One region of the Acetobacterium wieringae genome, then DNA from elsewhere that is predicted to be linked to it. Evidence: a T-box and tRNA genes for the amino acid it is inferred to sense, from the RefSeq annotation. Region 1 holds a T-box; the other regions hold tRNA genes.
What was found. A T-box is a leader RNA that pairs with one kind of tRNA and senses whether it is charged. The one in region 1 lies ahead of pheS (phenylalanine--tRNA ligase subunit alpha), so its partner is inferred to be a tRNA-Phe.
Positions count from the first base shown of each region.

Region 2: it has a tRNA-Phe gene. The T-box ahead of pheS (phenylalanine--tRNA ligase subunit alpha) is inferred to sense a tRNA for this amino acid. The anticodon was not compared.
Region 3: it has a tRNA-Phe gene. The T-box ahead of pheS (phenylalanine--tRNA ligase subunit alpha) is inferred to sense a tRNA for this amino acid. The anticodon was not compared.

Region 1 covers NZ_CP097897.1:1,708,513-1,718,537, reverse strand. The annotation lists gene CHL1_RS08360 (tyrosine recombinase XerC) at 1-60, shown strand, start outside; gene lexA (transcriptional repressor LexA) at 146-790, shown strand; gene zapA (cell division protein ZapA) at 834-1,394, opposite strand; gene CHL1_RS08345 (DNA-processing protein DprA) at 1,502-2,380, opposite strand; gene CHL1_RS08340 (phenylalanine--tRNA ligase subunit beta-related protein) at 2,395-2,616, opposite strand; gene pheT (phenylalanine--tRNA ligase subunit beta) at 2,576-4,777, opposite strand; gene pheS (phenylalanine--tRNA ligase subunit alpha) at 4,791-5,813, opposite strand; T-box leader at 5,848-6,079, opposite strand; gene CHL1_RS08325 (TrmH family RNA methyltransferase) at 6,085-6,903, opposite strand; gene CHL1_RS08320 (potassium channel family protein) at 6,906-7,574, opposite strand; gene CHL1_RS08315 (TrkH family potassium uptake protein) at 7,589-8,965, opposite strand; gene rplT (50S ribosomal protein L20) at 9,096-9,449, opposite strand; gene rpmI (50S ribosomal protein L35) at 9,476-9,679, opposite strand; gene infC (translation initiation factor IF-3) at 9,775-10,025, opposite strand, start outside.
Region 2 covers NZ_CP097897.1:1,138,775-1,148,799, forward strand. The annotation lists gene CHL1_RS05555 (HAMP domain-containing sensor histidine kinase) at 1-429, shown strand, start outside; gene CHL1_RS05560 (Gx transporter family protein) at 459-992, opposite strand; gene CHL1_RS05565 (NusG domain II-containing protein) at 992-1,336, opposite strand; gene CHL1_RS05570 (FAD:protein FMN transferase) at 1,479-2,549, shown strand; gene CHL1_RS05575 (M20 metallopeptidase family protein) at 2,619-3,776, shown strand; gene CHL1_RS05580 (class I SAM-dependent DNA methyltransferase) at 3,792-4,457, shown strand; tRNA gene CHL1_RS05585 (tRNA-Val) at 4,609-4,684, shown strand; tRNA gene CHL1_RS05590 (tRNA-Asp) at 4,698-4,774, shown strand; tRNA gene CHL1_RS05595 (tRNA-Phe) at 5,197-5,272, shown strand; tRNA gene CHL1_RS05600 (tRNA-Gly) at 5,282-5,356, shown strand; tRNA gene CHL1_RS05605 (tRNA-Cys) at 5,366-5,439, shown strand; rRNA gene CHL1_RS05610 (16S ribosomal RNA) at 5,699-7,223, shown strand; tRNA gene CHL1_RS05615 (tRNA-Ala) at 7,328-7,403, shown strand; tRNA gene CHL1_RS05620 (tRNA-Ile) at 7,423-7,499, shown strand; rRNA gene CHL1_RS05625 (23S ribosomal RNA) at 7,716-10,025, shown strand, end outside.
Region 3 covers NZ_CP097897.1:901,730-911,754, forward strand. The annotation lists gene rpsU (30S ribosomal protein S21) at 1-82, shown strand, start outside; gene CHL1_RS04450 (GatB/YqeY domain-containing protein) at 94-537, shown strand; gene CHL1_RS04455 (cation-translocating P-type ATPase) at 709-3,099, shown strand; tRNA gene CHL1_RS04460 (tRNA-Pro) at 3,289-3,365, shown strand; tRNA gene CHL1_RS04465 (tRNA-Ile) at 3,387-3,463, shown strand; tRNA gene CHL1_RS04470 (tRNA-Phe) at 3,489-3,564, shown strand; gene CHL1_RS04475 (amidase domain-containing protein) at 3,744-5,045, shown strand; gene CHL1_RS04480 (M23 family metallopeptidase) at 5,322-6,539, shown strand; gene CHL1_RS04485 (hypothetical protein) at 6,656-7,219, shown strand; gene CHL1_RS04490 (regulatory protein RecX) at 7,465-7,821, shown strand; gene CHL1_RS04495 (hypothetical protein) at 7,853-8,155, shown strand; gene CHL1_RS04500 (pyridoxamine kinase) at 8,243-9,094, opposite strand; gene pdxR (MocR-like pyridoxine biosynthesis transcription factor PdxR) at 9,195-10,025, shown strand, end outside.

The DNA.
Region 1 (10,025 bases):
GAAATCCTCCGGGATACCCTTAACCAAAATCCGTTGGCACAGTTTGAAAGCGATGATTGACAACAATGGTAAAATTAAGAACTTACGTTTGCCTTTAATCTGGTGATATGCTATAATGAAGCATAACTATTTTGGAGGAAAACTCATGTACGAGGATTTAAACAGCAAACAATTAGATATCTTGAAATTTATAGAAACCCAAATGCGCGATAAACGTTATCCCCCATCAGTGCGGGAAATTTGTGCCGCTGTTAATCTGAAATCGACTTCCACCGCCCACACCTACCTGAAAAAGCTGGAAGAGCTGGGTTATATCAAGCGTGATTCAACCAAAACCCGGGCTATCGAGGTGTTGCGCCACGATCCCAATGAAACAATTTCCAGTCACTTTGATGAAAAAACAATTATCTCATTGCCAATTTTAGGCTGCGTCACTGCCGGTGCTCCAATTCTGGCAATTGAAAACATTACTGATATTTTCCCGCTGCCGCTCGATTTTACCGGATCCGATGACGCCTTTATTCTTATAGTCAAGGGGACTAGCATGATTGAAGCCGGGATTCTCGATGGTGATAAAATCATCGTCCGAAAGCAGGAGACGGCCCGAAATAATGACATTGTTGTAGCGCTTTTGCTTGAAGATAACGAAGCCACGGTCAAACGCATTTTTTACGACGAGCCCAATAAAATCCGACTGCAACCGGAAAATAAAACCATGGATCCGATTTTCTGCAATGCCCAGGATATCAAAATTCTTGGCAAGGTAACCGGTCTGATCCGCAAATTTTAGAGCAATAAAAAAAGATGTGCAAACATCTTTTTTTTATTTTCCGTTAGTCCAGTTTCATTTTGTCTTCAATGCTTTTAAAGACATCTTTTTCGATATGATTTTTGTTGGCTTTGACCAATTCGATCTGGCTTTCAAACAACTGATTCTGGAGATCCAGGATTGTTTTGCGGCTGGTTTCACTTTCAATTTTTCCTTGTCGTAAGTGTTCCCGGTATTGGGCCAACAGATCATTTTTTTCATCCAGTTCTTTTTGCAATAAGTCTTTCTCTTCAGCCAGTGCTTGATATTTTGCCTGTTCTTCGGCCAGCAAATCGCTGAGTTTCTTGAGTTCAGCTTTAACTTGTTTCACCTCGCCGACTTCTTTGGCTTTTACTTCTTCACTGCTCCGAACTTCTTCCTCTGCGTTGAAAAGCCGCTCGGTAATATTCATACAGCCTAAAATCGCAATCCGAATATGGTTTGTGAAGGGATTCGCAGCCTTGACCCGTTCCAATTCGGTATTGACGTAGTCAGAAACGTGCTTAATATGCTCTTCGTTTCCCTTGGCCTTTAGATTAAATTCGGTATCGAGTATGCGTAATTCCATGATTGTTTGTTCAGGCATTTTTTCCTCCTGTGAAATAAATTTAGTTCTCAAAAGTGATAAAAAGGTTCTTCTTTGTTATATTCTATTATAGGTAATAAACAAGAAAATTACAATTGATTTATCAATTAATACTGCTCAATGACATCAGCCAGTTCTGTATTGCTTAAAATTCGGTAGTCAATCTGTTTTATCTCAAGATGCTTAAAACCAGCCCGTGATTCGCTATGGATAACCGGAATGGAATAAATCGCTTTCTGGTATTTTCTGGCGTAATCCAGGGTATAAATGGTACCGCTCCCCGGCGTAAAATTGGAAACAATCACAAACTGACTGGACGCACTCTGAAGACGATCCCGCTCTACGAACTTATATGGCAAAAGGGTTTCATGATGGGGGTATTCGGATACCAGACAGCCCCCCATGCCACAGATTTTATCTGCCAACTGCTGATTGGTGCTGGGATAAATTGGAGCTAAACCAGAAGGCAGAAAGGCCACCGTCTTTCCACCGGCATCCAGACAACCCTGGTGCCCATAAGAATCAGAACCGATCGCCAGGCCACTGACTACCACAAAATTGTTTTCGGCCAGTAACTTACCTGCTTGAAAAGCAAAATCTGCCCCCAAGGCGGAAGGTTGGCGGCTACCAATCACTGCCGCCCGTTTGGAATGTGTTAAAATACTCAAGTCGCCCTGATAAAAAATCAACACCGGATGATCCGAAAATTTCAGACTATCCGGAAACGCTTCATCCCAATACGAGCAGCAAGAGATTCCCAGCTGACCGCATTGTTCGGCCAGCGTCTGGGCACAGTCCTCAGCAGCTGCGATTTCGGCCTTGCTGATCTGGCTGGAAATCATCCCAAAAGTCTGGCCGATTTCAACCAACTCCCGGAAACAAAGCTGCTGAGGAGCGGTGATCAACTCCAGCAAGCGGATCGTTTTCTGTCGACCGACCCCTTTTAATTGCTGAAGCCCGACAATATGTTCACAAATCAGATTCATGATCGTTTCAATACTTACTCACGGAGTTGGGCATCAAATGCCTGTTTCAATTCACCGAGAATCTGGTCGATAACCGGATTAATATCATTGTCAGTGAGGGTTCGTTCGTGATGACGGAAGTTTAAGGCATAGGCCAGACTCTTATAACCGGCCGGAATTTGAGCTCCGGTATAGACGTCAAACAATTCAATGCTTTCAAGGATTTCGCCCGCTGTTTTTACGGATAATTGCCGCAATCGCTGCCGCCGGAATTTCAGCTTTGAGTAAAATAGCCAAATCGCGATTAGAAGCCGGGAATTTTGGCAGATCAGTAAATTTATTATCCAGGCTGGCACATTCAAAAAGTTCATCAAACGATAACTGACAAACATAACACCGTTTCGGCAGTTCATAATGCTTGACAACCATCGGATGAATCTCGCCGATTTCCCCGAGTTTGGTCCCATTGGCAAAAATTTCTGCTTTTCGTCCGGGATGAAGGAAGTCCGATCCGCCAGCAACAAACTCCGGATAGTAAATTCCAAAATGCTCAAGCAAGAGCTCAACAACCCCTTTTAATTCAAAATAATCCCCGCTGCCATAGGAACTGATGGCCAGTTTTTTGGCTTCAACCGGTAATTCTCCTGGCTTGGTGTTTTTGCGATAGGTATTGGACAATTCAAAAAAACAGCCCGCCGGGTTTTTACGATTATAGTTTAGTGAAATCACTTCCAGCTGATGGCCAATGAGGGTATGGCGCATGATGCTGTTTTCTTCCCCCAGCGGATTAATCAGCGGAATCAGGTTATCCGGAAGCTGTGTATTCAGTCCCTGAAGACGCTTTTCGCTGGTAAAGGAGGATGTCAGGGTTTCAAAATAGCCCTGACCCACCAGAATGTTTTTCAGGCTGTCTTCAAATTTCTGCACTGGGGTTTTACCGCCAACCATGGTTTCGCCGCCCATTATGGTACCAGGGATGCGATCATAGCCAAAAATCCTTACCACTTCCTCGGCCAGATCTTCTTTAAGCTCAATGTCCATCCGATAACTGGGCACTTCAACTTCCAAAACGGCATCGCTTATTTTGTTCACCGTAAAGAATAACCGGGTCAGCATGCTTGAAACTTCCTCAACAGTCAAAGAAATCCCCACAAACGCATTAAACCAATTAACATCGAGGGCAACTTTTTTTAATGCAGCCACCTGAGGGTAAACATCAATCATCCCTTCGATAACATCACAGGCACCAATATCCAGTAGCAGCTGAGTGGCCCGCAGTGCTGCCACTGCGGCTAATTCCGGATCAACGCCCTTCTCAAAGCGAGATGAGGCTTCGGTTCGCAGGCCCAGTTGTTTAGCCGTTAAGCGTACACTGCCTTTGTTAAAATTGGCCGATTCCAGGACAATCAGACTGGTTTTATCAGTAATTTCTGAATTTTCACCACCCATGACCCCGGCAATGGCCACTGGGGCTTTGCCATTGGTGATCATCAGCATCGATTCATCTATTTCCCGCTCTTTATCATCTAAAGTGACAATTTTCTTATCTGCAGTGGTTGTAACCACAATTTCCTGGGATTTAAGACTGTGATAATCAAAAGCATGGAGCGGTTGGCCCAGCTCCAGCATCACGTAGTTGGTGACATCAACAATATTGTTGATCGGCCGCACTCCACTGTTTAGGAGCTTGATCTGCATCCACAGCGGTGAGTCTTCGATTTTCTTGACTTTGAGCATCTTGGCAACATATCGGGGGCAGGCAGAATCTTCAATGCGTACGGCCAAATAGTCGGGGATTTCATTAGCACTTTCTGCGGTGGCGTCATAAACTGGTACTTCAGCCATTGGCAGATCCAGGGTTGCTGCCGCTTCCCGGGCGATCCCCACAATCGATTGGCAATCCGATCGGTTAGCCGTCAGTTCCACATCGATGATCACGTCATCAAGCCACAAAAGTTCCCGGGCATCCATTCCCAGCGGCGTATTTTCCGGCAGAATCAGAATCCCTTCCATGATTTCTTTAGAAAATAAATCGGTGTTCATTCCCAGTTCTTCAATCGAGCAGAACATCCCATAGGAAAGCAATCCCCGAAAATCATTGGTGCCGATTTTGGTACCATTGGCAATTACCGCACCATCAATGGCCACCGGAACAATGGCACCTTCAAAGACATTCTTGGCCGCAGTGACAATCACCCGTTGGTCAGTTCCCATATCCACGGTACAAACGGTCAGCTTATCCGCATTGGGATGGGCTTCAATTTTGGTAATTTGTCCGGTAAAGATATTAACCACATTTTCTGAAACAACCGTTAGGGTTTCCACCTTTGTCCCGGACATCGTCAGAGCCTCCCCAAAATCAAACGGTGCCATTTTTATATCAACAAATTCTTTTAACCAATTCAGTGAAACGAGCATAATTGGGTTCCTCCTATTTAAATTGCGCTAAAAAACGCAGATCATTTTCAAACAATAAACGCAGATCGTTGATGCCATACTTGATCATTGTGATCCGGTCAAGGCCCATGCCAAAGGCAAAGCCGCTGTATTCATCCGGGTCAATGCCACAGAAGCGCAAAACATTCGGGTGAACCATTCCGCAACCGAGAATTTCAATCCAGCCGGTGTTGCTGCAAACCTTACAGCCAACGCCGCCGCATTTAAAGCAGGTTACATCCATCTCAGCGCTGGGCTCGGTAAAATAGAACTGGTGGGGGCGGAACTTGGTTTTCGTCTGTTCACCAAAGAGTTTCTTGGCAAATAAATCAAGGGTTCCTTTAAGATCGCTCATGGTGATGCCTTTATCAATCACCAATCCCTCCATCTGATGGAAGACTGGAGAATGGGTAGCGTCGATTTCATCAAAGCGATAAACCCGACCCGGTGAAATAATCCGCAGGGGTGGTTGCTGTTCTTCCATAACCCGAACTTGAACCGGTGAAGTCTGAGTTCTCAGCACGATATCATCCTGATAGTAAAAAGTGTCCTGGAGGTCTCTGGCCGAATGATCCTGAGGCACATTCAAATAGTCAAAATTATATTTTGCCCATTCAATCTCCGGACCTTCGGCAATGGAGAAGCCCATTCCCAGAAAGATTTCTTTTAAATCATTGATAATCGTAGTTAACGGATGCAGGTTTCCCGCCTGATGTTTTTGTCCAGGCAGGGACACATCGATACGTTCTTCTTTGATCTGCGCTTCAATTTCCTGTTGTTCCAGTAACTGTTTTTGCGCCATGATGTTACTTTCAATTTCTTCCCGGATTTCATTGGCCAGCTTGCCAATGACCGGACGTTCCTCGTTGGAAAGCTTGCCCATTCCTTTTAGGGCAATGGTCAGTTCGCCTTTTTTACCCAGATACTTAATCCGGACATTATCCAGTGATTTCAGTTCGGTAACGGCACTTAGATCAGCTATACAGCGATCTCGTAATTGTTTGAGTTCTAGCTCCATTTCTTTCTCCTTATAAATAAAAAAATCGTCCTCTCAAAAGGACGAAATCATTCCGCGGTACCACCTTAAATTAATACATAATTGTATTCACTTAAAATTTTAACGCAATTAACGTTAGCTGCTATCAATCATCAAAATTGGTTGATGCGGTTCACAGCTAAAACTCCAGAGGGAACTTCAATAAATTTAAACACAAAATCTCTCAGCCTGGGATTTTTTCTCTGTAAAGTCTCATCTTTATTTACTCGCTCTATCATTGTAGATAAGTTATTTAATTATCTTTTACTTTGGTCTGGCATTCCTTAAAATCTCGAATCAGATCATACATGATTATACCTGCAGCCGTTGCCACATTCAGTGACTCCGCCTGACCCAAAATGGGAATTTTCAGTAACAGATCGCAGCATTCACTCATTTGCTTCGACATTCCCTGGGATTCATTCCCCATAACGATGGCAAATGAACCGTTGAGGGACTGGCGTTCCCATAAACAACTGCCACTTAAGGAAGTACCGATGATCGTTACCTGCTGCTCTTTTAACTGCTTGACCGTATCAAGCAGCGAAACGACCTGATAAATCGGCAAGTGAAAGACCGAACCCATCGAACCCCGTAGTACCTTCTCATTGTAAATATCCGCTGTTTTAGCAGACGTCACCACACAGTCAAAACCTGCTGCATCGGCAGTACGAATAATGGTACCAACATTGTAGGGATCCTGAACATCCTCCAGTAAAACCGTACGCTTGAAGGTTCCCGGTCGGCTATTAATTTTATGCAGTACCGCCATAATTCCTTCGGGTTTTTGTAAACCGGACAGGCTTGCCAGAATCGTCGGACTGACGATTGCAATGGCAACTTTATTGTTCTCCAAAGTAACCAGACGATCCCTGACAGATGCGCCATTAATCTCCAGCCAAGTGCTGGTAATAAAGATCTGCTTAAACTGCAATTGATTTTTAACTGCTTCCAGAAAAAGCTTGGTGCCTTCGATGGCAAAGGTACCTTCGGCGTCCCGAAAGGATTTACTGCTGAGTTTACGCAGATACTTCAGTTGCTCATTATTTTTTGATGTAATTTCTGGAAACATCGTTAATGGTCTTTTCGGGACAGTTTGTTAATCTCATTAATGGAGCGATTCTCCCCCATCACAATCAGTTTATCTCCGGCATGAATCACATCACTGGCCAATGGCGAAGCATTTAAGACATCCAGACTCCGAATTGCAATTACATTTAAGCCATGTTTTTCCCGGAGGTTTAACTGTTCCAGGTTTTTTCCTTCCCAAATATGAAGGGACTCCACCTCAACGATGGAATGATTGGTATCCAGCTCCAAAATATCGATAAAATCGCCGGAAAACAGATTATGCGCAACCCGCTCACCCATGTCCCGCTCTGGAGAAAATACTTTTTTGACCCCTAATTTAAGTAGCACCTTTTCGTGCTGGGCATTGTTGGCTTTTCCATAAATTTCATTGATTCCCAGTTCCTGAGCATTGACAATACCCATAATACTGCTGTTAATGTCTGAGGTAATGGAAACCACCACCGCATCGACATTCTTTAAGCCAATCGATTTCAGTGTATTAATATCGGTCACATCCGCTTGCACCGCATAGGTTACCAAATTCGCAATGTTTTGAATTTTTTCTTCGTCATTATCGACGACAACAACATTACAGCCCAATTCGCTGAGGGTGATGGCCAGTGCTTCACCAAAACGCCCTAAACCAAGAACCGCAAACTGCTTTTCTTTCAATTAATACTCCTCCTCTAGCCAATCATAATGTTGCCTTCCGGCAATTTGAAATTTCCCACGTTTTCTCGGGCTCGCTTTTCACTGCGTGAAATCGCATAGGCTACCGTTAACGGACCCAGCCGGCCAACAAACATGGTCAAACTGATGGCTATTTTCCCCGCTGTTGATAAATGAGGGGTTAAACCGGTTGTTAAGCCAACCGTACCAAATGCTGAAAGTACTTCAAAAACCACCGTTTCAAAAGAAGCTTCAGGTTCAGTACATAATAACACAAAAATCATAAAGATGACAATACCCAATGCAATGACAATCACCGAAATGGACCGACGGATTGCCGGGCCCATGATGCTACGCTTAAAGGCCACCACATCTTTTCGACCATGAAGAACGGAGACAACCGTCATCATAATAATCGCAAAGGTGGTGGTTTTAACGCCGCCACCGGTGGACCCCGGTGAAGCTCCGATAAACATAAACAGCATGGTTAAAAACAATGATGGTGTTGTTAAAGCGGCAATGTCAATGGTATTATAACCAGCAGTTCTTGGTGTGATCGACTGGAAAGCGGCGGCCAGTAGTTTTTCGGGAAAAGAAAGCTTTCCCATCGTCATCGGATTATTGTATTCAAAAACAAAAAAAAGCACAAAACCAATAATCAAAAGAACACCGGTGACTGTCAGGGCCAGCTTGGCATGCATAGTCATTTTTTCAAATTTTCGAATGTTAATGATATCACTGGTAACGGCAAATCCCAGCCCCCCCAGAATAATCAGCCCGCCAATCACAAAATTGACAATAAAATTACCGACATATTTTGTCAGGCTGGAGTAATTCCCAAATAGATCAAAACCAGCATTACAAAAGGCAGAAATCGAATGAAAAAAGCTGAAGGCAGTGCCCCGCAAAAATCCATATTCCGGAATAAAAACCAGGGCCAACAATAATGCCCCAACTGTTTCAATGATCAGCGATGAAAAGAAAATGTACTTGGTGAATTTAACTACTCCGGAAAGTGAATCCATGTTCACTGAGGATTGAATCAGCAGACGATCCTTGATCGTAATCCGTTTTCCCGCCAGTACAAAAAACATTGTCGTCAATGACATGAAGCCCAGGCCACCGATCTGTATCAGTAAAATAATAACGACTTTCCCAAATACCGACCAAAAGGTGCCGGTGTCCACAACCACAAGCCCCGTTACGCATACTGCTGAGGTAGCCGTAAATAACGCATTAATAAAACCACCGCTGGTTCCTGATGCGCTGGCCATCGGCAAGGTCAACAAAATGGCTCCCAGTAGGATCACCAGTGCAAATCCATAAATCAGCATTTCTGCCGGGGAACGTTGTCCCGCAAATTTTTTAAAGTTCCAGCGTATTTTTTCTGCCATGATTCGATTCCTGCCTTAAATATTTAATAACCATACCTATTCTAACACGACACAATAAAAAAGCAAGAATAATATCCATAAAAAAAACTTCTCAAGCATGGATAATCCGTTGAGAAGTTTTTCATTACGATTAGTTCATGTTCTTCTTTGATACTTCAACTAAGTCTTTAAAAGCATTACTGTCATTCATTGCCAGATCTGCTAAGATTTTACGGTCGATTTCAACACCTGCCTGTTTTAAACCAAACATGAATTTGCTGTAGCTTAAACCATGTATTCTGGCACCGGCATTGATTCGGGTGATCCATAATCTTCGGAAGTTTCGTTTCTTTTCTTTACGGCCAACATATGAAGATCTGAGTGCTCGCATAACGGCTTCATTCGCTGATCGATATAACTTACTTTTAGCACCATAATAGCCTTTTGCAAGTTTTAGTACTTTTTTATGTTTCTTTTTGGCATTAACGCCTTTTTTAATTCGCATTATCTATTTCCTCCTATCTTCAAATATTATCTTTTTACGATTTTGATCATTTTCATTACTACTTTAGCATCGCCAGGAGCTAAACCAGTTGCTTTTCTTAAATTTCTTTTTCGCTTGCTGCTCTTTTTGTTAAGAATATGACGTTTGAACGCTCTTGAACGTTTAATATAACCTGATTTTTTTATTTTAAAACGCTTTGCAGCACCACGGTGGGTTTTCATTTTTGGCATAACTATTTCCTCCTCCCTGTACAAGGTTTCATTTATAAAAAACTATATCTGAGAAACGAAAGTTTCACAATCAGATAGTCAATTAACAGTGTGAATTACTTATCTTTTTTGGGGGCTAAATACATAACCATGTTTCGGCCTTCAATTTTTGGTGCTTTTTCGACTACCGCCAGATCAGCAACCCGCTCAGCAAAATCTAGTAATACTTCTTTTCCCTGTTCGGTGTAAGCCATTTCACGGCCTCGGAAACGGATCGCCACCTTAACTCGACTGCCTTGCTCTAAAAACTTGATGCAATTTTTAATTTTAACATTAATATCATGCTCTTCAACTCGAACCGACATAC
Region 2 (10,025 bases), 570 kb from region 1:
CAGATTTTTGATATTTTAAAGTTGAGCGCCGAAGCAAAGTCCATGGCCTTGGAACTCAACAGCCAAGAATCAATTGAATTGGAATTTGTGGCAGATGAATTCCGGCAGATGATGATCAATCTGATCGATAACGCCATTAAATATTCAGAGCCAGCCAATCGGGTGGAGGTTACCCTTTCGGAACAAGATGAAGTGGTCACTATTCAGGTGCGGGATCATGGCTACGGGATTCCGGAGAAGGATGTAGACCGGATTTTTGAGCGGTTTTACCGGGTGGATAAGAGTCGCTCCAAGGAGAAGGGCGGCACCGGTCTGGGACTGGCCATTGTTAAACACATCGTTCACAACAATCGTGGTACGATTGCTGTGTCGAGTCAGGTAGGCGAAGGAACTGAATTTAAGATTAGCTTGCCGAAATTTAAAGATTGATAAAAAAATAACCGGTCAGTTTTGATCGGCTATTTTTTTTGAGGTAGGTTCAGTTTTGAGAAGATGGTGGTTTTGCCAAGCAGACGCATCAGCTCCCGGGCGGTGACACCAATAAAAATCCCGGTGGGAATGGCCAGTACCATCAGGAATAGAAAATAAAGCAGGAGACTGGTCGTTTGCACAACAATGGCGGCCACGATGACCTGACCGAGATTGTGTGAAATGGCCCCGAAAACACTGACCAGGATAATTGAAATTTTGTCTTTAAAAAAGTGCAAAAGCAAGCTCATGACCAGCAGACTTAAGAGGCCGCCGCCCAGACTGTAGACAATCGAAAAGCCGCCAAAGAGGAAACCCGATAAAAAAATCCGGGCGATCACTACCAGCAGGGTTAGCGGCCAACCCAGAGTCAACAGCGAGACCAGGGTAATAATATTGGGCAGGCCGATTTTGGCTCCGGGAATCGGCAGTGGCAGAGGAATCAAGCTTTCAATATAACTAAGAATCAGCGCCATGGCCACATAAAGACTGAGAATAACCAGTCGGTAGGCTTTTGAAGTCATCAGGAGTCACCAGTGATGACTTCCACAACCAGTTTGTGTGGCAGACAGACAATGGTTTCACCGGGGCTGGAAATAGGATAGGTTTTGACACAAATATGGTCGGGACAGTCGGCCTCCACCATTTTGGCAGTGCCGTCAGAAATTTCAAGTGTATTAAAACCGGTTGCATCAGTAAAGATTTCGGTGCGATCTTCAGAAAGTGGGAAGATGCCAATAACCTCGCCCTGACGGGTGACTCGAACCGAAAGTGGAGAATCGGTTTTATTGATTAAATAAAAAGCGGCAATGCCGATTAAACTGACGGTAAGTAAGCCGACAATGATGATGATTTCATTTTTTTTCATGGAAACCTCGTTAATTTTTAATAAAGAACGCTCTTATTTTATCTGAAAAAAACCGGATGGTAAAGTCTTTACCATTTTTTTATGCTTTTTTTCAGAGTCTTTGGTATAATACATTTATTTGTTAAAGGAACGGGTGTGATAGATGAAGCAAATCAGCAGAAGAAATTGGGGATGGAAAATTACTGCAACAGGGATTGTTTTTTTACTTCTGGTCGGAGGTTTAACGGGCTGCGATCAGGGAAAAACAGTGTCCCGGAGTGATTTTTTGCTGGATACCTTTGTTAGTATCACCCTTTATGGGGAGTCGGATGAACAATTGCTTGATCAGCCATTTGAACGAATTGAAGCATTAAACAGCAGTCTCACTGCCTTTGAAACTGGCAGTGATCTGGGACTGATTAAAGAGAATGCCGGTATCAAGCCTGTTACTGTGTCCGAGGATACTTACCGCATCATTGAAAAGAGTCTGGAATACTCTAAAAATTCCGGTGGATATTTTGATGTGACCATCGGTCCGCTGGTTGATCTCTGGGGGATTCACTCACCAGAAACCAAAGAAGCCCCGACTCAAGAGGCAATTGACGCCGCGAAAGCCAAAACCGATTATAAGAAGATAATCTTAAGTCCAGATGATCAGTCAGTTTATTTAACCGAAGCGGGGATGGCAGTGAATCTAGGGGCGATCGCCAAAGGTTATATTGCCGATGAGGTGATGGCGGTTCTTAAATCTGAAGGGGTGAAGCATGCGATTGTTAATCTCGGTGGGAATGTGCTGGTGATGGGAGGAAAAGCTGATAACAGCGATTTCGGGGTTGGTGTTGAAGATCCCAGAAATCCAGGAAATGGATATTTGGGAGTATTATCCATCAAGGATGGATCGGTCGTTACTTCGGGGGATTATCAGCGCTATTTTGTGGATGCGGCCGGAAACAAGTACCATCATATTCTTGATCCCTTTACCGGCTATCCCGCCAACTCGGGGCTGATTCAGGTCACTGTGGTTACGAATGCCTCCATCGATGCGGATAGCCTATCGACAACGCTGTTTTTATTGGGCTTGGATGAAGGGCTGAAGAAAGTTGAAGCACTGCCGGATGTGGAGGCGATTTTTATCACCAGTGAAAATAGGATTGTGGTTACCAGTGGTTTAAAAGACAGCTTTGTGTTTGATCAAGCGAATTATGGCGATACCTACACCATCACTTTCCGCTGACCATTTTGTGAGCTTGACAGGAGTGCGATGGCGGTAGGCGTAGTAATGAATGAAAAAAGAAGGGCAAGAATGGAAGTTAGTGAGCAATTAAAAATTTATCAAGATGAAGCAAGTAAACTGCGGCGGGATCTCCATCGGATCCCCGAAGAGGGTTTTGATTTACCGAAAACTCAGGAGTATTTGATCAACTATCTGACAGACCTGGGATACCAGCCGGAGAAAGTCTGTGAAACGGGTCTTGTATTATATATTAACGGACAATGCGATGACGATGCGATTGCCTTTCGAGCCGATATGGATGCCCTTTGCATTCGGGAAGAAGCCAATCACGAATACATTTCGAAGCATCCCGGATGGATGCATGCCTGCGGACATGACGGACATATGACGATGAATCTGTTGCTGGCAAAATATTTGGCTGATTTTCCCGAGCAACGAAAAAGAAGTGTACTACTTATTTTTCAGCCCGGCGAAGAAGGGCCCGGGGGAGCAAGACCGATGATTGATGCCGGGATCTTTAACAAATATCCGGTTAAAGCCATTTTTGGTTATCATCTGTTTCCCTTTATTGAAGAAGGTAAACTGGCAACAAAAGCCGGGCCGATGATGGGTCAAAACAGTGAGTTTTTTATCACTGTGCATGGGCTCAGTGGTCATGCTGCGGAACCACAACGGTCAATGGATGCCATTGTTGCCAGTGCGTCATTAATTACCTGTTTACAGAGTATCGTCAGTCGCAACACCAATCCCATGGAAAGTGTGGTGATCTCAATTGGCTTACTCAATGGGGGAACCCGGGTAAATGTTGTGGCCGATCAGGTTAAGCTGGGCGGGACGATCCGTTCATTTAGTGAAAAAAGCCATCAGAAGCTCCATCGACGGATCGAGGAAGTTGTCAAAGGGGTTGAACTGACCCACGGCTGTCATATTGAGCTGGAGTTTGTCGAAATGTACCCGCCAGTGATTAACGATGAACGGCTTTATGAGATTTTTAAAGAGCAGATCCCCCAGGAAAACCGAGTTCGATTTCGAAAAGTCATGTTATCTGAGGATTTTTCGTTTTTTCAGAAAGAAGTGCCGGGTTTATACATCGGCTTAGGAACTGGCAACGAAGAAAAAGGATTTAACAAAAATCTGCATACAGCAGACTTCAATTTTGACGAGCAGGTCTTACTAAGGGGCCTTGACACATCACTACAAATGATCAACTACTCAAAAAAATACTAACACAGGAGAACAAAAATGTACGAAGAATTTGCACAGGTTTACGATGAATTGATGAAAGAAATTGATTATACAAAATGGTCTGATTATATTCAGCGGTTATTTTTAAACAGCAAACGTGAAATAAAAAATGTTATGGAATTTGGCTGTGGCACCGGAAATATCACCTGCAATTTGGCCCAGGCAGGGATCAATATGACAGCAGTCGATTTATCCGAAGCGATGCTGACTGTGGCAGACGAAAAAGCAGACCGCATGGGGCTCAAAAATATTCAGTTCTATTTAGGTGATATGAGCAACTTTCAAATCAATCAAACATTCGATGCAGTTATTTCCTGCTGTGATAGTGTTAATTATTTACCCGATCTGGCAGCCTTACAGAGCTTTTTTCTAAGTAGTTATGAATGTCTGGAAAATGAAGGGATTTTGCTTTTTGATGTCAATACAGTGACAAAATACAAAAAAACCATTATGGATAATACCTATGTCTATGATTTGGATGATATTTTTTGCGTTTGGGAAAACGAACCACATTTTGACGAAAATGCCATGCATTTCAATCTGACATTTTTGAAAAGAATAAGAATGGCACCTATAATCGTCATGAGGAGACCCAGATACAGTATTTCTATACCATTGAAGATATTCATCGCTGTCTGGTCAACATTGGTTTTAAAAATATGAAGTATTATGATTTTGGAACCTTTATGCAAGGCAGCAATGAAGGTGAACGGATTCAGGTGATTGCCGAAAAAAGATAAAATTAAAAAAAACGATAAAAATGGTTGACAATTAGTTTTTACTGCCGTATAATAACGCTTGTATCTCAACTGATGGTCGCATAGCTCAGCTGGGAGAGCACCTGCCTTACAAGCAGGGGGTCACAGGTTCGAGCCCTGTTGCGACCACCATTTTTATACATGCGGCCTGGTAGTTCAGTTGGTTAGAATGCCAGCCTGTCACGCTGGAGGTCGAGAGTTCGAGTCTCTTCCAGGTCGCCATAAGTATTATCCCAATTTCTTTCAGAAATTGGCCAGAAGTTGAGCACAAGCGAGACGACAGTGGTAATACTTACGCATTTTGATTGAAAACTCATCCGACTAGGATGAGAAGAGTTTTCAATTAAAATACGATCCAATAAAAAGCGAATAGCAATTCACTGCTGCCCCAAGGTTAATGGAGTTCTCCAATTATTGGGTAATTAACCACGGCGTGGCAATGTTATGCGTCGAACTTTAAACGTTTAACACAAATGAAAACAAACAACCTATCTTAATTATTTGCCCAGATAGCTCAGTCGGTATAAGTAGAGAACCAAAAATGCACGAATGTAATGAGTGGACATTTTTGTGTGAATCACTTAGTTAGGCAGACAAATGTGTTGCCGAAACGATTGAAGACGAACAAGCCTTTTTTATTACACGCCCAGATAGCTCAGTCGGTAGAGCAGGGGACTGAAAATCCCCGTGTCGGTGGTTCGATTCCGCCTCTGGGCACCACCATGATTAGCGGAAGTGGCTCAGTGGTAGAGCATCGCCTTGCCAAGGCGAGGGTCGCGGGTTCAAATCCCGTCTTCCGCTCCATTTTGATCAGGCGCCATAGCCAAGTGGTAAGGCACGGGTCTGCAACACCCTCACCCCCAGTTCAAATCTGGGTGGCGCCTCCAAAAAAAAACAAAAAAATAGCTTGACATTTAAAAGTAACGACGGTATAATTTAAAAGCTTCTTAAGTGGGAGCAACGGTCATAGAAAAGAGAATAGTACCATAAAACCTGTAAAACAGCCAAAACATCTGCGAGGGATGAATGCGGCTAAATAGAAACAGAGAGATGAACTCTATAAAACATTAACTCGGTAGAGTATAAAATACGCTTTATTCAAAATGAGACAGCATTTAAAAGCCTAACGGCTTTAAATACAAACTTTTTATTGAGAGTTTGATCCTGGCTCAGGACGAACGCTGGCGGTATGCTTAACACATGCAAGTCGAACGAGACGAGATGGAATGACCCTTCGGGGGAATGAAATCTTAGAAAGTGGCGAACGGGTGAGTAACGCGTGGGTAACCTGCCCTATGGAAAGGAATAGCCTCGGGAAACTGGGAGTAATGCCTTATAATACAGTGAAGTCGCATGGCTTAGCTGTTAAACGCTCCGGTGCCATAGGATGGACCCGCGTCCCATTAGCTAGTTGGTGAGATAACAGCCCACCAAGGCGACGATGGGTAACCGGTCTGAGAGGGCGAACGGTCACACTGGAACTGAGACACGGTCCAGACTCCTACGGGAGGCAGCAGTGGGGAATATTGCGCAATGGGGGCAACCCTGACGCAGCAATACCGCGTGAGTGAAGAAGGTTTTCGGATCGTAAAGCTCTGTTATTGGGGAAGAAAAAAAGACGGTACCCAAGAAGAAAGTCCCGGCTAACTACGTGCCAGCAGCCGCGGTAATACGTAGGGGACAAGCGTTGTCCGGATTTACTGGGCGTAAAGGGCACGCAGGCGGTTTTTTAAGTCAGATGTGAAAGGTACCGGCTCAACCGGTGACATGCATTTGAAACTGAAAGACTTGAGTATTGGAGAGGCAAGTGGAATTCCTAGTGTAGCGGTGAAATGCGTAGATATTAGGAGGAACACCGGTGGCGAAGGCGGCTTGCTGGACAAATACTGACGCTGAGGTGCGAAAGCGTGGGGAGCAAACAGGATTAGATACCCTGGTAGTCCACGCCGTAAACGATGAGTGCTAGGTGTTGGGGAGACTCAGTGCCGCAGCTAACGCAATAAGCACTCCGCCTGGGGAGTACGACCGCAAGGTTGAAACTCAAAGGAATTGACGGGGACCCGCACAAGCAGCGGAGCATGTGGTTTAATTCGAAGCAACGCGAAGAACCTTACCAGGTCTTGACATCCTCTGACAATCTGAGAGATCAGACTTTCCCTTCGGGGACAGAGAGACAGGTGGTGCATGGTTGTCGTCAGCTCGTGTCGTGAGATGTTGGGTTAAGTCCCGCAACGAGCGCAACCCCTGTGGTTAGTTGCCATCATTCAGTTGGGCACTCTAAGCAGACTGCCGTGGATAACACGGAGGAAGGTGGGGACGACGTCAAATCATCATGCCCCTTATGACCTGGGCTACACACGTGCTACAATGGTCTGAACAGAGGGCTGCGAAACCGCGAGGTGAAGCTAATCCCTTAAAACAGATCTCAGTTCGGATTGCAGGCTGCAACTCGCCTGCATGAAGTTGGAGTTGCTAGTAATCGCAGATCAGAATGCTGCGGTGAATGCGTTCCCGGGTCTTGTACACACCGCCCGTCACACCACGAGAGTTGGCAACACCCGAAGTCAGTGAGGCAACCGCAAGGAGCCAGCTGCCGAAGGTGGGGTCAGTAATTGGGGTGAAGTCGTAACAAGGTAGCCGTATCGGAAGGTGCGGCTGGATCACCTCCTTTCTAGGGAATACAGGAAGTCATGGTACTATTTTCTTTTGTATGACCATTATGGTTATACAAGACAAAAGCAGAGAGCATAAAAACTAAATAGGTTTTGAAATTGTGGGGGTGTAGCTCAGTTGGGAGAGCACCTGCCTTGCAAGCAGGGGGTCAGGAGTTCAAGTCTCCTCATCTCCACCAAATTTTAAAACAAACAGATGGGCTTGTAGCTCAGGTGGTTAGAGCGCACGCCTGATAAGCGTGAGGTCGGAGGTTCAAGTCCTCCCAAGCCCACCATAAGGATCGTATTTTTCGCCAGAATCCCTGATTGATTTATGGATGAATTCAGTCGAAAAATGCGTTAGTATTTGTACCAGTCACACGCTAACGCTTAGTGACTTACCAAATTTTTATCAAAATTTGGACAAATACGTCGATCATTGAAAACAGCATAGTGTATAAATAAAATTTTGAAATACAATTTCTTTAACACGAAAACGTAACATCAAAAAGGATCAAGAAGAAAAGAGCACAGGGTGAATGCCTTGGCAATCAGAGCCGAAGAAGGACGCGACAAGCTGCGAAAAGCTGCGGGAAGGTGCACATAACCGTTGATCCGCAGATATCCGAATGGGGAAACCCGGCTGGTAGAAGACCAGTCACTGTAACGTGAATACATAGCGTTATGGAGGGAACCCGGGGAACTGAAACATCTTAGTACCCGGAGGAAAAGAAAGAAACATCGATTCCTTGAGTAGCGGCGAGCGAAAGAGGAAGAGCCCGGATTACAACAAATTTACTTTATTAGCTGAACGGCATGGGAAGGCCGGACGCAGAGGGTGAGATCCCCGTAAGTGAAAATAGAGTGAGTGGGTAATCGACGAGTACCACGGGACACGTGAAACCCTGTGGGAAGATGGGGGGCCCACCCCCCAAGGCTAAATACTACTGATTGACCGATAGCGGAAAGTACCGTGAGGGAAAGGTGAAAAGAACCCCGGAAGGGGAGTGAAATAGAAACTGAAACCCTGTGCTTACAAGCAGCCGGAGCGCAAGTGACGGTGTGCTTTTTGTAGAACGGGCCAACGAGTTACGGTATGTAGCAAGGTTAAGTACTTCAGGTACGGAGCCGCAGGGAAACCGAGTCTGAACAGGGCGAATAGTTGCATGCTGTAGACCCGAAACCGTGTGATCTATCCATGACCAGGATGAAGCTTGGGTAAAACCAAGTGGAGGTCCGAACCAGTGTCTGTTGAAAAAGGCTTGGATGAGTTGTGGATAGGGGTGAAATTCCAATCGAACACGGAGATAGCTGGTTCTCCCCGAAATAGCTTTAGGGCTAGCGTTGTAGTAAAGAGTGATGGAGGTAGAGCACTGAATCGGCTAGGGGGCGTAAAGCTTACTGAACCGTATCAAACTCCGAATGCCATCCACTTATATACAGCAGTCAGACTGTGTGAGATAAGTCTCATAGTCGAAAGGGAAACAGCCCAGACCATCCGCTAAGGTCCCCAAGTCCAGATTAAGTGGGAAAGGATGTGCAACTGCACAAACAACCAGGATGTTGGCTTAGAAGCAGCCACACATTTAAAGAGTGCGTAATAGCTCACTGGTCGAGTGGTTGTGCGCCGAAGATGAACGGGGCTAAAATCTGGCACCGAAGCGATGGATTATGGTATTACCATAGTGGTAGGGGAGCAATGTCTTGAGGGCGAAGCTTAATCGTAAGGTTAGGTGGACACAAGACAAGAGAGAATGTTGGCATGAGTAGCGAAAGTGAAGTGAGAATCTTCACCATCGAAAGCCCAAGGTTTCCTGAGGAAGGTTCGTCCGCTCAGGGTAAGTCGGGGCCTAAGCCGAGGCGAGCAGCGTAGGCGATGGACAACAGGTTGAAATTCCTGTACCACCTTTAATTGTTTGAGAGATGGAGTGACACAGAAGGATAAGCGAACCCAGCGGTTGGAAAAGCTGGGCCAAGCGTCAAGGCTGATCAGGGAGGCAAATCCCCTTGATCTTAAGGCCAAGGCGTGACGGGGAACGAAAAATAAGTAGGGAAGTCGCTGATTTCACGCTGTCAAGAAAAGCTTCTATTGAGAGAGAAGGTGCCCGTACCGTAAACCGACACAGGTAGGCGAGGAGAGAATCCTAAGATGAGCGGGAGAAGTGTTGTTAAGGAACTCGGCAAAATGACTCCGTAACTTCGGGAGAAGGAGTGCCCCTTAAGGGGGGGCCGCAGAGAAGAGGCTCAAGCGACTGTTTAGCAAAAACATAGGTCTCTGCTAAATCGAAAGATGATGTATAGGGGCTGACGCCTGCCCGGTGCTGGAAGGTTAAGAGGAGTGCTTAGCGCAAGCGAAGGTGCGAATTTAAGCCCCAGTAAACGGCGGCCGTAACTATAACGGTCCTAAGGTAGCGAAATTCCTTGTCAGGTAAGTTCTGACCCGCACGAAAGGCGTAACGATTTGAGCGCTGTCTCGACAACACACCCGGTGAAATTGTAGTACTCGTGAAGATGCGAGTTACCCGCGACAGGACGGAAAGACCCCGTAGAGCTTTACTGCAATCTGGCATTGAGTTTTGGTAGTACACGTACAGGATAGGTGGGAGGCAAAGAATTTGGGACGCCAGTTTCGAAGGAGCCACCCTTGGGATACCACCCTTGTACTATTGGAATTCTAACGAGTGGCCGTAATCCGGTCATCGGACAGTGTCAGACGGGCAGTTTGACTGGGGCGGTCGCCTCCTAAAAAGTATCGGAGGCGCCCAAAGTTACCCTCAGGATGGTTGGAAACCATCTTTTAGAGTGCAAAGGCAAAAGGGTGA
Region 3 (10,025 bases), 810 kb from region 1:
AAGAGAGCATTATGAAAAGCCAAGCGTAAAGCGAAAAAGAAAATCAGAAGCAGCTAGAAAAAGAAAGATGAAAAAAAGATAGGATGTGACTAATTGGCATTAAAGGATCAATTACAGGCTGACTTAAAAACAGCAATGAAGGAAAAGGATAAGGTCAAGAAATCGACCGTTACCATGATTCGGGCGGCTATTTTACAAGTCGAGAAGGATCAGCAAGTGGAACTGGCAGATGACCAGATTCTTGAAATTATTGCCAAACAGCTCAAACAACGTCGGGATGGCCTGGCTGAGTTTGAGAAAGCTCAAAGAGACGATTTAATCCAGCAGGCTCGCGAAGAAATAGTAATTATCGAGAGCTACCTTCCTACACAATTAACACTTGATGAAATCAAAGTAATTGTGGCTGAAACAATAACAGAAACCGGTGCTGTTGATGCCAAAGACATGGGAAAAATAATGAGTGCCCTGATGCCGAAGGTTAAAGGTCGGGCGGATGGTAAGCTTGTGAATCAAGTGGTCAGAGAAAGTCTGGCATAACAAAAAAAATAATACTACACATATAAAGAGGTTTGTCCCTGGGGCAGACTTCTTTTTTGTTTAATAAATTTTGCAACAGTTATCAATTGTTAAACGGCGGGATACGCTACAAGGTATTTTAAGATTGTGGTGATATAATCCAACCAGTAAATAACAAAATGGGAGGATTAAATGGATAATCATATCAACCTTGAAATTGGACTGAGTCAAGTCCAGGTTGAAGAAAGGATCGCCGCCGGAAAGGTTAATATCCAGCCCCAATCCAAAACAAAAACCATTGGTAGAATTGTCAGGGATAATAGTTTAACCATGTTTAACATGCTTAACATCATCCTGGCATTAATGGTTATTTTTGTACAGTCATTTCAAAACCTTCTATTTATTAATATTGTCATAATAAACACATTGATTGGTATCATTCAGGAAATTAAGGCAAAAAAAACCATTGATCGGCTCTCGTTGATTTCACAACCCCATGTGACGGTGATCAGGGATGGCAACCGCCAGGAAATTGTTTTTGAAAAAATCGTCCTAGACGATATTCTGATCCTCAAGGCTGGCAAACAGGTGCCATCCGATTCCCGGGTGGTCAAAGGTGAGCTGGAAGTCAATGAATCGTTGCTGACAGGTGAGTCGGATTCGATTATGAAATATGAGGGCGATTCGCTGCTGTCCGGCAGTTTTGTGGTTTCCGGGGAAGCCAGCGTTTTGGTGACTCAGGTTGGTCTGGAAAACTATGCCTCAAAACTGGTTGACGCTGTCAAGGTGGCAAAAAAACCGAACTCTGAAATTATGAAAGCATTGGGCTTTATTATGAAAAGCATCAGCATCGTGATTGTTCCCATTGGTCTGCTGCTTCTCTATAAGCAGTTGATCGTCCAGGCGCTGCCGCTTCAGGCTGGTGTGACCCAGACGGTGGCGGCATTGATTGGGATGATTCCGGAAGGGTTGGTACTCTTAACCAGTGTCGCCCTGGCTGTTGGGGTAATCCGATTGGGACAGCATCAGACGCTGGTTCAGGAGCTTTATTGCATTGAGACGCTGGCCCGGGTCGATATGCTTTGTCTGGACAAAACCGGGACCATCACCGAAGGCAATATGGAAGTATTGTCAATGGAAACCCTTTGTCATGACAAAAATCCGGTTCAGGCGATCCGGGCTTTGATTGCCAATTTAAAAGATGACAATGCTACCTATCGGGCTCTCTGTGAAAGTTGCAAGGGCGAGGCGCCCAAATGGCAGTGTGACCGGGTGGTTCCTTTTTCCTCAGAGCGAAAATGGAGTGGTGCTTTTTTCAGCGACCAGGGCACTTTTGTGATCGGGGCACCGGAATTCATTTTAAAAGAGCGTTATCCGGAAATTCAGGATAAGGTTGAAGGCTATGCCAGTGAAGGCAATCGGGTTTTAATGTTGGGATATGCTTCGGAACCGTTTAAAGAGGATGGGAGCTTGCCGGATCATATCAAAACGGTGGCACTGCTGCCGATGGGCGATAAAATTCGTCAGGAAGCCAAGAAGACCCTGGAGTTTTTCAGAAATCAGGGAGTCACAATCAAGGTTATTTCCGGAGATAATCCAGTAACGGTGTCTCAGGTTGCCCATCGGGCAGGTTTGCTGGATTGGGATAATTTTGTGGATGCGGCTACCCTCACCACCGAGGAGGATGTTCGTAAGTCTGCGCTGGACTATTCGGTTTTTGGTCGGGTAACCCCGGGGCAGAAACGACTATTGATTGAATCGCTTAAAAATCAAGGTCACACCGTGGCGATGACTGGAGATGGGGTCAATGATGTATTGGCTTTAAGAGAAGCGGACTGTAGCATTGCCATGGCCGAAGGCAGCGATGCGGTGCGCCAGGTTTCACAGTTGGTCTTATTGGACTCCAACTTTGCCAATTTTACCCGGGTCTTGATGGAAGGGCGTCGGGTTATTAACAATATTACCCGGGCGGCCTCGCTATTTTTGGTGAAAACCATGTTTTCGTTATTGCTGGCTGTGATTGTGATCATTGCCAATGAGGCCTATCCTTTTGTACCGATTCAACTGACTTTGATCAGTGCGTTGACAATTGGGGCACCCTCGGTTTTTCTGGCCCTGGAGCCCAATAAGAACCGGATTACCGGCAACTTTCTCGAAAAGGTGCTCAAAAAATCCTTGCCGGGGGCGCTGACGGTGGTGTTTAATGTGGTGACGATCATGATCGTCGGCGCTTACCTGTCTCTCGATCATCAGCAAATTTCTACGCTGGCGGTTATTTCCACCGGTTTGATTGGCTTAGTGATTCTTTTTCGGGTCTGCCAGCCACTTGATAATAAGCGCTGGGCCTTATTCTTTGCGATGACGGTTTCATTTTTATGCTGTGTGCTGTTTTTGGAAGATTTGTTTTTCCTGACTCCAATCCAGGATTTTTTGCCAGCGATGTTTATCGTGTTGGGTATTACAACCTTGGATATCTATCCCTTGATCAGAATTTTTGGCTGGGGGGTTAATCGGGTTGAGGGTTATCTGAACCGCCGAGAAAAAGAACCAACCACTGCCAAGGCAACTGTATTGGAAAAATAGATACGGATCAAGCTTTTTCACAAAAGAATCAAAAAAAACGATTCTTTTGTGAAAAAAAGACTTGCATTAGGGTTTGTGATCGTGCTATAATAAGCAAGTCGTCAAAGATAAATCACATCGCAAAGCATAAAGATAAAAAAAGTCCTTGACATCAGACACGAATACATTTATAATAGTTAAGTATTGTATCGAGGTGTAGCGCAGTTTGGTAGCGCACATGGTTTGGGACCATGGGGCCGGAGGTTCGAATCCTCTCACCTCGACCATTTTTTTTAAAAATTACTTGGGGGCCTTTAGCTCAGTTGGTTAGAGCAACCGGCTCATAACCGGTAGGTCCGGGGTTCGAGCCCCTGAAGGCCCACCATATTTTTTTGCCAAGTTTTATATATGCCCAGATAGCTCAGTCGGTAGAGCAGGGGACTGAAAATCCCCGTGTCGGTGGTTCGATTCCGCCTCTGGGCACCACCACTTATAAAGATGACAGCGTAAGCTGTTTTTTTTATTTTTTGGATTAGTGTCTGGGTTTGGTGGTACAGTATCATTAAAGGATCGGTTTGTCGGTTTTTTTCAGATCTTCATGGTTTGTTCACGAGAAGTACACATTATAGATATATAATTGTTACAAATACTGAAGAGGTGGGGAAATGAAAAGAAGAAAAAATGCCATCAGGCGGAAAAGAAGAAGAACAATGATCGGGCTGGTGATCATGACGATCATGGCAATGGGTGTCGTGTCTATCGGTGTCATGGCAAATTCAGATGCCGTTGCGACCAGTGCTTCGAGTATTTTTGATGCGAAACCGGAAAGTAATACGGCTAAAAGTGGAGGCAATATAAAAATTAGAGAAAGTGATGAAACAATCGATAGTGCCATGCTAAAACCGATCAATGACTATTTTGAAACCTATTTCCGTGCCATGGCCAATCTGGAAACGGAGGACTTTACCGGGATTTTTGTTGATCCCACCGGTGAAAATGCCTGGGTCAATCAGAGAGCCATGGACTATCTGATCCAACTGCGACAAAGCCAGAGTAATGATTTGAGAATGAGTGACTATCAATGTGGCTTGACTGTGACAAGCGTTGACACCAATTCGGATGCGATCGAAGTGGTTCTGTTAGAAGACCATACCGTTAACTTTGCCTTTATCCCCGATGTGGAGTCTTCCAGTTCCGGGATTACCCACACCTTTTATCTCACGGAAACCGCTGATGGTTATGCCATCACTGAACATTATAAAGATGAGGACAGCTTTTTGATGCTGGAAGAAGCAATTGAAGGCAGTTATGACGATCCTGAGGTGGTGGCAGATGAACTGCTTAGTGATGCGCTGGCAGTTATCGAAGCGTTGGCCGAGGAAAAGGATGGTTTTAATTCAGGGGCATGGGAAAGCGAGACTGTAACGGTTGATCATGACTATGACACTGAGGCGGCACTGGATTACGCCATGACCTGGGTTGACGCCATTGAAGTCGAGCGAAATGATGAGTATGGCAGTTATGATCGTTACGGCGGTAACTGCAATAACTATATTTCGCAGTGTCTTTTTGCTGGTGGAATCCCCATGGACAGCGACGGTGACAACAAATGGAAATGGTACGGCGAAGAAGTGGATCTGGATGAAGTGGACTGGGGTCGGAGCCCTGCCTGGACCGGGGTCGAGGAATTTTACACCTATGCCAGCGAAAATGATGGCTATGGACTGGTGGCGCTTGTTGACGAAAACGTCTATTCGGGATCAATTGGCGATATTTTACAATATGGACAAAATGGCGACTGGCTCCATTCGGTTATCATTACGGATGTAATTACGGACAGCGATGGAAAAATGGCAGATTATCTCATTAATTCGAATACCACGGATCGAATCAATTATCCAGCCAGTGCCTATGGTTATTCAGAATTGAGGCTGATTAAAATTTTAGGCTGGAACGATGGCCAATAGTTGCAGCAGCATTTAGTGTCATACCTTTTCTCCTGATTTATAAACGAATACCATAGCGAATAAAAAAAGTTTTGACTTACAAAATACTTGTAAAATATAAAACCATATGGTATCATAAATGTAAATAAATTGTAACAGGAGGAGAGGCATGGAAAAAACTCAGATTTTTTTGAAAAAGTCCGAGCAAGAATAAAAAAATACCGATTTAATTGGTCGACCAAGCAAGTTGAACATGATGAATTCGTAGAGATTGAACATGTCAATCACGAGGAAACGTTGAACAAAGACAAAAGGCGGCTGTTTAAAATGCGGGGCTCCGCAGTGGTGGTCTGTACTTTTTTAGTATTAGTGGGAGCCGGAGCAGTTGATGCCCAAACCCGGGCCTACGAGGTGATTTACAAAGGTACCAGTATTGGCTATGTTGACAGTCTGGAAGTGCTGGAAGCAGCAGTCAGCGAAACCAGTGCGGATAAAAGCGGGCGAAGAAACCGGGAAGGTAGCGATTATGAAATTCGAACAGCCCGATCAACGGATTTTTTAACAACAGAAGAAGTAACCCAAGTCATAACTGCCATCAGGACTCAGGATAAGAATAATGAGCCAGAGGTTTTAGTTGCCCGAGTTGACAATCCGGAACCAGCTGCAGCTTCTCCGGAAACACCCATAACAGATACCGAAACGCTTCAAACCGCTTCGGTTGAGGCTGCTAAAGACGAACCAGTCCTTGAACCGGAGATTACAACTGCCAATACGGCTGCGAGTCATACTTCGGAGACTCCGGTAAATCCAACAGAAGAAGTCCCGGCGGTCGTGACAGAGGTGCCGGTTGAAAATGTACCTGTTATCGAAGAACCGATGACTGAGGTTGTTGCCGAGGATATTCAGCCGGAGACACCTCCGGCAGATGAAGTACCGGCGGTGGATACGCCTGTGTTAGAAGAGCTGGCTAATGAAACGCCAGCGGAGGAAAACAACACGACCGCATCACCGGTTACTGAAATTCCGGAAGAACCGGTTGCTGAGGTACCAGTGGTTGAAGCTCCAGCTGCTGAAACCCCAGCGGAAGAACCAGCCAATGAGACACCTCAGGCTCAGTTTATGCTTCCGGCCAGTGGCCGGGTAGGAGAAATTCTCCGCGACTACGATGGCGGCTACTACAGCAACCATTATCGATCGGCTGCGGTTGATATCTTAAACAGCGAAGGAACTGCCATTTATGCAGCGGCCTCAGGAACGGTCACCTTGTCCAGCTGGTATGGTGGTTATGGCAAGTGTGTGATCATTGATCATGGTAACGGCTATTCAACCCTTTATGGACACTTCAGTTCGGTGGATGTCGTAGAAGGTCAGGCGGTTACCCAGGGTCAGCGTATTGGTGGAATGGGATCGACCGGATCGTCCACTGCCAATCATGTCCACTTTGAAGTACGGGTCAATGATGAAGCCCAGCCGATTGGCAATTACTTCAATATCAGTACCGGCGACTATGTTTAAACCATGAGACACCGAAATGACGGTGTCTTTTTTTTACCAAAAATCTTGCAGAATTAATTAGAATATGGTATCATTATGTAACAAAAACGTAACGAATAACTACAAGAGGTAAATAAATGGACGAGACTGTAAAGATTGAAAGAGAAAAACGACGAATACAACGAAAAAGAAAGCGGCAGCGCAGTAGTATTGTCACCATCATGATACTATTTATATTAGCATCAGTGGGGGTTGTCAGTGCTCAAACCCAGGGATATGAAGTTTTTTATCATGGCGAAAGTCTTGGTTATGTGCAGAATTCGGGTGTTTTTAAATCGGCAGTTGATCGGATTGAAACCAACCTCAGAGAATGTTACAATTACGATAATCTTCATTTGGGCAATGGTTTTGAACTGCTCCCGGCACGGGTTGAGAATCCCATGGATTTAGATACCTGTGTTAATGTCTTAAACAGCAAAGGCATTGCGCTTTATGTAGACGGCGCAGCTGTTTTAGTCGATGGCGAAAAAATAGGGACGATGACATCATTGACTGATGCAGAAAGTGTCATTGCGGCATATAAGAATTTAAGTAACAACAAAAATACCAGTGGGATAACATGTGTGGAAGTTACGGTGCCGCTATCGGAAACAAAGGATTTTGCAACGATGTTAACAGCCTTAAAAGTCCATTTAAAGTAAAATTGATCAAACACCAGCTGTAGCTGGTGTGAGGTTGTCGCTAAACTACCGTACCTACAATTGTTAATCTGTTGTATGCGCACAATTCGTACAGTTGCTATAAAAGATTCGGCTAATTATAGCCGTTTCAGCGCAACTGTTCGCCTTGAGGCACACAACATGATCTAACAATTGTCGGTACTGGGTTAGCTTTTTTGACAGTCTGACACCAGCTGTAGCTGGTGTTTTTTTGCAGGAGGAGTGCGATGGGTGAAATAACTCGGGAAAAAGCAATGGATCTGGCGGTAAAATATCTGTCTTTTAAGTCACGAACCAGCAGTGAAATGGTTGGATACCTGAAGAAAAAGAACGTCCCGGATACAATTATTTCTGAGGTGATGCAAAAGCTGGATGAATACCATTATATTGATGATGCAGTATATCTGAAAAATTATCTGGAGAACAATCGACAGCTGAATTGCTATGGTTCCCGACGACTGCTTCAGGATCTCAAAAAGCGGGGCCTTAGCGATGATTTACTGCTTTTACTGGTTGAGCTTTTTCCCAGAGAAGTGGAAATGCTCTGTTGTGAGATGGTGGCAAAAAAAGCTTGGTGCTATTAAAGGGTCAAACGCCATTCCAACAGAAAAAAAAGTGTACGAAAAACTGGGGCGGATGGGTTACCCCACCGAAATGGTTCTGGAAGTGATCAAAAACCTGGAATTAACTGACGAATCCATGGAATTATCGGAAGATGACTTGGTTTGGGAAGAAAAAAAGCAGCAAGAAAAGCTGGATCGGGACTTTCAAAAATATCTGCGTACTCAGCGCCAAAAAGGGCTGGCAGGAAAAGTCTTGATTTATCAGATCAAAAAGAGTTTAATGGGTCGGGGTTATCCCTATGAGTTGATCAATGAAAAGATCGAAGCGATGCAAGAAGAGCTGCTGGACGAATAAAAAATCGGGAGATCATTAATCGCCCGATTTTTTATAGATATCCGATGGACCAAACAGTGTTATCGGAAATGGCGTTAATTTTTACAGCTATAATCCCAAACGTTTTATCAGATAAGGAATGGCCCGCTCAAAACATACGCCATAACGTTTTTCCTGCTGGAGTTCCACCGTTTTGAGAATGCACTCCCGGGTGTAATCCACGGCGATCTGGGTGGCTTCCTGTAAATTAAAGTCGCTAAGCAGTCCGGCCAGTAGTGTGCTTCCAAAAATATCCCCGGTACCATGGAAATAATCAGCCACCCGGTCATTAAAGACGTAGTCAAACGTACGGGACTTCGCATCATAGGTAGCTGCGCCCAGCTTGGAGGGGTCAAATGAAATACCGGTAACCACCACTTTTTTGGAACCCAGTTGGGACAGTCGGAGTAATAAGCCTTCGACATAGTTTTGATCGTAATCTTCGCCAATATAAGGCTCATCCAACAGCAAGGCGGCTTCGGTGAGGTTGGGAACGATGATATCCGCTTTGGCGCAAAGGGTGGTCATCCCCCTGGCCATTTCGGGCGTATAAATCGAATAAAGCTCGCCGTGATCGGCCATTACCGGATCCACCAGGATCAGGTTTGTTTCTGTACGGAAGCGATCAAAGAGACTGGCAACCAAATCGATCTGTTCGAAGGAGCCTAAAAAACCGCTATACAATGCATCAAATTCCAGCTTAAGAGATTGCCAGTGATCAGAAATTGGACGGATGTCGGCGGTTAAATCCCGATAGGTAAAATCCGTAAAACCACCAGTGTGGGTGGACAAAACGGCGGTGGGCAAGACACTGGTATCAAATCCAGCGGCGGAGATAATCGGCAGCGCTACAGTCAGAGAACATCTGCCGACACAGGATATATCATGGATCGCGGCAACCCGCTTTTGTTTATTTTGCATTTGAATCTCCTTGTTTAAATTAAGTCTATTATATGTTAAAATTGAACCGGTGGAAAGTCCCAGTTAGTCAAAAAACTATGGATCCAGATTAGGAGGAGTAATGCTTACCATACCATTCAAAAATAAAGGTTCCTTTTTATATGCAGAAATTTATGAATTTATCAAGCAGGAAATAACGGACGGCAACTTGAAATATGGCGAGAAGCTTCCGTCCAAACGAAGTTTGGCCAGTCATCTGGCAGTCAGCGTGAATACAGTGGATACAGCCTATAGTCAGTTGGTGGCGGAAGGCTACCTGGAAGCCATTCCCAAAAGGGGTTATTTTGTTTGTCAGATCGCAACCTATCTTATGAAAGATGCGAATCGCATTCAGGATAAAAGAGCGACAATAAAAAAAACAGAAGTGGTTACAATTGATTTTTCTCCCAATGCCATCGATCAGCGGATTTTCCCCTATGATGCCTTTCGGAAAATATTCAAATCGACTTTTAATGAGGATGACAACAACTTATTAAACAAACCCGATATTCAGGGGGAACTGGAGCTGAGAAAGGCTCTGGTGGATTTGCTCTATCACTCCCGGGGGGTGCGCTGCCATGAGGAGCAAATCATCATTGGGTCAGGAACCGATCATCTCCTGCAGATTTTAGGGCTGTTGTGGGGCCGAAATAAACCGGTGATATTGGAGAATCCGGTTTACCTAAAAGCCTATCATATTTTTGAAAAAATGGGTAATCCGGTTATTTCCATCGATATCGATGAAAAGGGGATTCAAATTGAACCGCTAAAAAATTATTCGAATGTCGCAATTTATGTGACGCCTTCCCACCAATTTCCTCTGGGGATGAGTATGCCGATCGATCGTCGCATCCGACTGTTGAATTTTGCCAATCAGGAAGAAGGAAACTATATAATCGAGGATGATTACGAC